3 regions of the Alcanivorax sediminis genome follow, and region 1 is predicted to be linked to each of the others. Evidence: predicted binding sites of a transcription regulator. Region 1 holds the regulator's gene; each other region holds the start of a gene.
The links. Region 1 encodes PhoB, which activates phosphate uptake and scavenging genes when phosphate is short. Its sites were predicted from a motif close to TGTCATANNNNTGTCANA; they were not measured.
Positions count from the first base shown of each region.

Region 2: GFN93_RS11475 (prolipoprotein diacylglyceryl transferase family protein) is a predicted target of PhoB. The motif match lies at 1,025-1,042, and genes of this name have one in related genera.
Region 3: GFN93_RS03205 (PstS family phosphate ABC transporter substrate-binding protein) is a predicted target of PhoB. The motif match lies at 1,033-1,050, and genes of this name have one in related genera.

Region 1 is NZ_WIRE01000001.1:545,354-547,619, reverse strand. It holds gene phoR (phosphate regulon sensor histidine kinase PhoR) at 1-381, opposite strand, end outside; gene phoB (phosphate regulon transcriptional regulator PhoB) at 453-1,157, opposite strand; gene ubiA (4-hydroxybenzoate octaprenyltransferase) at 1,479-2,266, opposite strand, start outside.
Region 2 is NZ_WIRE01000001.1:2,524,130-2,526,395, reverse strand. It holds gene GFN93_RS11485 (GMC family oxidoreductase N-terminal domain-containing protein) at 1-551, opposite strand, end outside; gene GFN93_RS11480 (hypothetical protein) at 729-986, shown strand; gene GFN93_RS11475 (prolipoprotein diacylglyceryl transferase family protein) at 1,095-2,207, shown strand.
Region 3 is NZ_WIRE01000001.1:750,165-752,430, reverse strand. It holds gene GFN93_RS03205 (PstS family phosphate ABC transporter substrate-binding protein) at 1-916, opposite strand, end outside; gene GFN93_RS03200 (TRAP transporter small permease subunit) at 1,181-1,726, shown strand; gene GFN93_RS03195 (TRAP transporter large permease) at 1,726-2,266, shown strand, end outside.

The sequences.
Region 1 (2,266 bases):
GTAGCGTTCGGCAGAAAGGTTCCAGTACTCGAGATAGCCGTGTTGATCAATCAGGATGACCACGTCTTCCAGGGCATTAACCGATTGCTGGGCTCGATGAATGATGCCCTGAAGGGTTTCCTGCGCGCGGCGTTCCTTCTGAAAGAGATGTTCCAGGCGAGTGTAGAACTCCCCCCACAGGCCGATACTGTCCGGTGGCTCGGTGTGGTCATCGCGCACTAGCCAGCTATACAGGGCGAACAGCTGGCGGGTACTCCAGAAAATATAACCCACCAGGCCCGCCAGCAACGGCCAGATATGGCCGACGGCAAGGGCCGCAACGGCGGCCAGTGTGATAAGGCCGGCAATGCGGTTAACTTCTTTGGCCAGACTGGCTTTCATGCTGTCGAGTTGCCCTTTTCGGGAATCATCGGGGTACGGCGAACAAGCTGCACCCTATCACATTTTCCACTTCAGGACGCCTTGGCCGCCTTCACTGAAAAACGGTACCCGGTGCCACGTACTGTCTGGATAAAACGATCAAAACCAAAGGGGGCCAGGGCCTTGCGCAGGCGGCGGATATGGACGTCGATGGTGCGGTCTTCCACATACACATTGGCACCCCAGACCTGGTCCAGCAGCTGGGTGCGGGAATAGGCGCGCTCCTGATGGCTCATGAAGAATTCCAGCAGGCGGTATTCGGTGGGCCCCATGTCGACAGGCTCGTCATTGGCGCTAATGCGGTGGCTCACGGGGTCGAGGCACAGCCCTTCTACCTCGATGGCTTTTTCGGCCGCAGCGCTGGAAACGCGGCGCAGCACTGCCTTGATACGGGAGATCAGTTCGCGGGTAGAAAAAGGCTTGGTGATATAGTCGTCCGCACCCACGTCCAGCCCCTGCACCTTGTTATCTTCTTCGCTCTTGGCGGTGAGCATGATGATGGGGATTTCGTTGGTGGTCTCGTCGCGCTTGAGGCGGCGGGCCAGCTCGATGCCGGTGACGGAGGGCAACATCCAGTCCAGCAAAACCAGATCCGGGCGTTCGTCCACGATGATCTCGTGGCCGCGCTGGGCGTTTTCGGCTTCCAGAACGTCAAAGTCGGCCAATTCCAGGGCGACGGCGACCATCTCGCGGATAGCGGGCTCGTCATCAACAATCAATATGCGGTTTCGGGACATGGCGTACCTTTCCTTGCCTGTCTGTGATTTGACCCTATTAGATTGCTCTTTTATGACATCAGTATGACAAGTTGGGCTGGATTTGGGGGAAATGCAAGAGTAGTGACAAGCTTCAAGCTGCAAGCTACAACGCGGATCGATTGCGGAGCCACCCGAAGACTTCGGGGGCCGCGTTTCCAGGTCCGAGTGGGTAAGCAGTGGGCTGGACTTGAAGCCGTAAGGTTTGATCAGCCATTAATCGCGGGTACGGCATGGCAGAACCTGAAACCCTGACCCGCGTTGTAGCTTGTAGCTTGTAGCTTGTTGCTTGAAGCTTGCTACTCAAAAGTACTGGAAATACAACCCCACAAACACGCACGCCCCGCTCCAGTGATTGTTCAGGAAAGCGTGGAAACTGGGCCAGCGTTCCCGGTAACGGATCAGGGTATGCTGATAAATAAAGGTCAGCGACATGGCGGCGATGCCGGCATACCAGGGCCAGGTAAACTCCAGCCGCTGACCGACCATGATCAGTGCCAGCAACGTGAGTCCCTGCAACACCCCGATCATCAGCCGGTCGGCATCGCCAAACAGGATGGCGGTACTCTTGATGCCCATCTTCAGATCATCCTCCCGGTCGCACATGGCGTACTGGGTGTCATAGGCGACAGTCCACACCACATTGGCCACATACAGTAGCCAGGCGATTTCCGGTACTTCGCCGGTTTCCGCAGCAAAGGCCATGGGAATGGCCCAGCTGAACGCAGCACCCAAAAACAGCTGCGGCATGAAAGTGAAGCGTTTGGTGAACGGGTAAAGCACCGCCAGACCCAAACCGCCGAATGACAGCCAGAAGGTCAGCTCATTCAGGAACAGCACCAGCACAAAGGCCAGCAGGCCCAGCCCGGCAAACAGGGCCAGTGCTTTTTTGCTGCTGATCGCCTCGGTGGCCAACGGCCGCCCCTTGGTGCGCTCGACGCCGCCGTCAAAATCCCGGTCGGCAAAATCATTAATGACGCAACCGGCGGCGCGCATGATCACAACACCGAGAAAGAAAATGACGATGGTCTTCAGGCTTGGCGCGCCCTCCCCGGCAATCCACACCGCCCAGAGAGTTGGCCACAGCAGCA
Region 2 (2,266 bases), 2.0 Mb from region 1:
CAGCTCTTGCTGTGCTTGTAATCATAGGGATCGGCATCCATGTCACTGGACCAATCCGGATTGAAAGTTACGGCCTGGTCCACCATGCGGAAACGATGGCCATCACCCAGCGCTTCTGCCGCTTCCTTCATCAGTTTGGTTCGCGGTGTCCATTGATTGTCCGGCAGGGTCTGCACGTTCATCATCACACCGGCTGCATCGTAATGAGGCTTCAACGTCTGGTAGCTGATGGCTTCAGGCCAGCCGGCATCAAACGTTTCCGGGGTCGCCTCAATGCTCACATTGGCGTAGATCAGTGAACCACCGCCGACCCCTGCGCCCATGGCAACGCTCATATCCCCGAAGTAACGGAAATCGATCCAGCCATTCTGTTTTTCTGGCTCTCCTTCATCCCATAACCAGTTTTTCTGGCTGACGGAGGGATAATCAGACGGCAGCCAGCGACGGCCACGCTCCAGAACAATCACCTTGCTTCCCTTCTCTGCGAGTCGACATGCCATGACGGAGCCGCCAAAGCCACTGCCAATCACAAGGACATCCACTTTTTCCATGATTTCCCCAGATTTTTATTGTTGCCGGCTCGATGACTGGCCGGCGCTTCTAATCATCGAATTGCACTATAAAATCTGTCGGCAATCCTGTCTATTTGGCCGACTTTCCAGTACCCTTCGCGGCTTGTTTTTTCTTGGTATTTAATCGAATCCCTGCCGTTGTATCAGCCCCGCATCATGGAACAAATCGACTTTGTCACCGTTGAAGAACAGCAACGCCCTCGTAAACGCGGCGGTAGTCAGGCTGTCACCGAAAAAACATCGGCGAAAAAATCACCACGCCAGGGAGCTGCGCGCGAGGGTTATCGTCGACTTACCGCGGACATCCCTGCCGACCTGCACAAACGTCTGAAAATGCAGGCGCTGATGGAAGACCGTTCAGTGACCGAGCTGATTGTTCAGGCAGCAGAGAGCTTTCTGCGCAATAGAGATTAATCAATCACGACCGACTTTGACTGCTCCGGTCATCACAACTTCATCAGATTGTCACCCCATCGCATCTCGCCAATACCACCATGGTTATTAATCACCCACGGAGGTTCGATGATGGCTGCCGACATCTTCCTGCTTGCTTGCGCGATACTGTTTGCGCTCAGCTTTCGCTTTCTTTTTCGTCATCTGCCCCGGGAGCGATGGCAATTCGTGGCTTCCCTTCCTCTACGCAAGAATAGCGATGGCTCATGGCAAGGCCTTAACCTGACCTTCTATGGCATCTTCACCGGTCTGGCGGGGGGAGCTGGCGTTGCCACTTTTATTTTGCTGACAGCCTCTGTGCAGATTCCATTGGCTACATCGTTATTGCTCACACTCGGGGTGCTGTCGCTGTGCCTTCCCGCAGCGAAAATCATTGCCACGGTGGTGGAGAAGAATCGTCACGGTTTCACTGTCGGTGGCGCCAGCTTTGTCGGGATCATGGTCGCACCGCTGTTGCTATGGGTTGCTGACCTCCTTGCACAGCGATATTGGCAGGTCACGCTGCCCATCCTGCCCATGCTGGCGGCCATGGCGATTGCCTATGTTATCGGTGAAGGAATCGGTCGCCTTGCCTGCATCAGCTTTGGCTGCTGCTATGGCAGAGCACTGGCGCAATCCCCCCGTTGGGCGAAAGCCTGGTTTGCCACCGTACACCATGTATTTATTGGCAAAACCAAAAAAATCGCCTTCGCAGGGGAAATGGAATCAGTACGTGTTATTCCGATTCAGGCGATGACCTGCGTGGTGTACACGGCATTGGCGTTACTCTGTGCTGCCCTGTATTTCCGTGGTGAATTCGGTCTGTCCTTCTCATTGGCACTCATCGGCAGTCAGTTATGGCGCGCCTGGTCGGAAACGCTTCGCGCAGACTATCGTGGCGGCAGCAAAGTGTTTTCGGCCTATCAATTCATGGCCTTGCTTGCAGCACTGTACGGTATAGCGATTAGCCTGATCATGCCCGCTCATGCCGATTTGCTGCCCAGCCTCCAACAAGGCCTTAAAGCCCTCTGGACGCCGGGTGTCATTCTTAGCCTGCAGCTGGTTACCCTCATCATGTTCTTCTTTTCCGGCACCAGCACCATCACTACCGGCGAATTGAGATTCGGCTTGGCCGACGATTGGCGAAGTCAGGCGGGTTGCGAACGGCATGAAGGTGGCACGGCAGGCAATCCCTCGTTGTGACAGAGCACAAGTTCGAAGGCATTCCTCACGCGGCTGACTCACTGCGAGGTTCGCCGAGC
Region 3 (2,266 bases), 200 kb from region 1:
AACCCTTGATGCCCGGTACTACACCGACGTGGGCTTTCTTCACGTAGAAGTACAGGGAACGGGATACCGGGTAGTCGCCAGAAGCGATGCTGTCGAAGGTCGGCGCTACGCCACCTACGTTAGCGCCCTGTACCTTGCCACGGTTCTGATCCAGGAAGGAGAAACCGAATACACCGAAGGCGTCCGGGTTCTTCTCCAGCTTCTGAACGATCAGGTTGTCGTTCTCGCCAGCTTCTACATAGGCACCATCTTCACGGATGCTGCGACAGATTGCCTTGTACTTGGACTTGTCCTGCTTCTTCATGTCTTTCAGCCAGGAGAAAGTCTTGCAGCCACCTTCAATGGCCAGCTCGTTGAACGCGTCACGAGTACCGGAAGTGGGCGGCGGACCGAGAACCTCGATCTTGGTGTTCGGCAGGGCCGGGTTCACTTCTTTCCAGGTCTTGTAGGGGTTGGCTACCAGCTTCTCGCCACCCTTCGGATCCGGAACTTCCTTGGCCAGGGCCAGGAACAGATCACGCAGGGTAACATCCATGTGCTCGCCTTTGGCAGAGTTGGCGAACACGATGCCGTCGTAACCGACTACCACTTCAGTGATGTCCTTGACGCCATTTTCCTGGCACTGATCAAACTCGGACTTCTTCATGCGACGAGACGCATTGGTGATGTCCGGGTGCTGGGTGCCCACGCCGGCGCAAAACAGCTTCATGCCGCCGCCGGAACCAGTGGATTCGATTTTCGGGGTCGAGTTGTTGGAACCGCGACCAAAACGCTCAGCCACAGTGGTAGCGAACGGGTATACGGTAGAAGAACCCACGATGGAAATGTAATCACGGGTGTCGGCAGTGGCCGGAGCGCTGGCAAAGGCCAGAGCGGCAGCGACGCCAGCAAGAGTTGCTTTAATCTTGAAGTTCACAATAAGCCTCCAGGTTACACATGGAACCGGCGATGTTGATTATTGGATCCACCCCGGTTTTTTCTAACTGTAAATAGCCAGTTCATGTCTCAGCACGACGCATCCTAGAGAGGCAATGTGACAGCCACATTACAGGAAGCCGGGATTTCCGGTTTTTTCTCTCTCCCGGCACGCCATGATCCTTAGGCTGAAATCAGTCTGAAAGCCCCGTATAATGCGCCCTTTCGCGGATTTACCGGCAGCCTGAAGGGTGCCTGGAAAACTATGACAACAACATTATTACGCTGGCAGCGCAGGCTGACCGGCTTCACCACCCGCATCGGGCAGGCCTCCGCCTGGCTGGCCCTGCTGTTGGTACTGGGGATGGTACTGGTGGTGGCCCTTCGCTACGGCTTTGGCATCGGTAACATTGCCCTTCAGGAATCGCTGACCTATCTGCACGGCAGCCTGTTCATGCTCGCCATCGCCTATACGCTGGCCGAGGACGAGCATGTCCGCGTGGATGTGCTGTACCAGCGCTTTTCGCCACGGACCAAAGCCTGGATCAACCTGCTCGGCACCCTGTTCCTGCTGCTACCCATGTGTGCGGCGATCTTCTGGCTGTCACTGGACTATGTTGGGAGCAGCTGGCGCCAGCAGGAAGGCTCCGCCAATGGCGGCCTGCCCTTCGTCTATTTGCTCAAATCCCTGTTACTGGTGCTGCCAGCATTGCTCAGTATTCAGGCGCTGGCCGACGGCCTGCGGCAGTTGCTGGTATTGCTGGGCACCCAAGTGGACCAGCCCAGCAAGCATCCGGAGGACCATTTGTGATGGAGTGGATCCCCCTGCTGATGTTTGTCGTGGTCTGCCTGGTACTGCTCAGTGGTTACCCGGTGGCCTTCGCCCTGGGAGGGACCGCGCTGCTGTTTGCCGGTGCCGGCATGGCGCTGGGCGGCTTCAACCCGGCCGACCTCACCTTTGTCCCCAACCGCCTGTTCGGCATTATCGAGAACACCACCCTGATGGCCGTGCCATTGTTTGTGTTCATGGGGGTGATGCTGGAGAAGTCCCGGGTGGCCGAAAACCTGCTGTCGAGCATGGGCCGCCTGTTCGGCCCGCTGCCGGGCGGCATGGGCATTGCCATCATTCTGGTGGGCGCCCTGCTGGCCGCCAGCACCGGCATTGTGGGCGCCACCGTGGTGACCATGGGCCTGCTGTCCCTGCCCACCATGCTCAAACAGGGCTACCAGCCACAGCTCTCCACTGGCCTGATTTGCGCCACCGGTACCCTGGGCCAGATCATTCCCCCTTCCATCGCCCTGGTGCTACTGGGGGATGTGCTTGGCAACGCCTACCAGGAAGCCCAGCTCA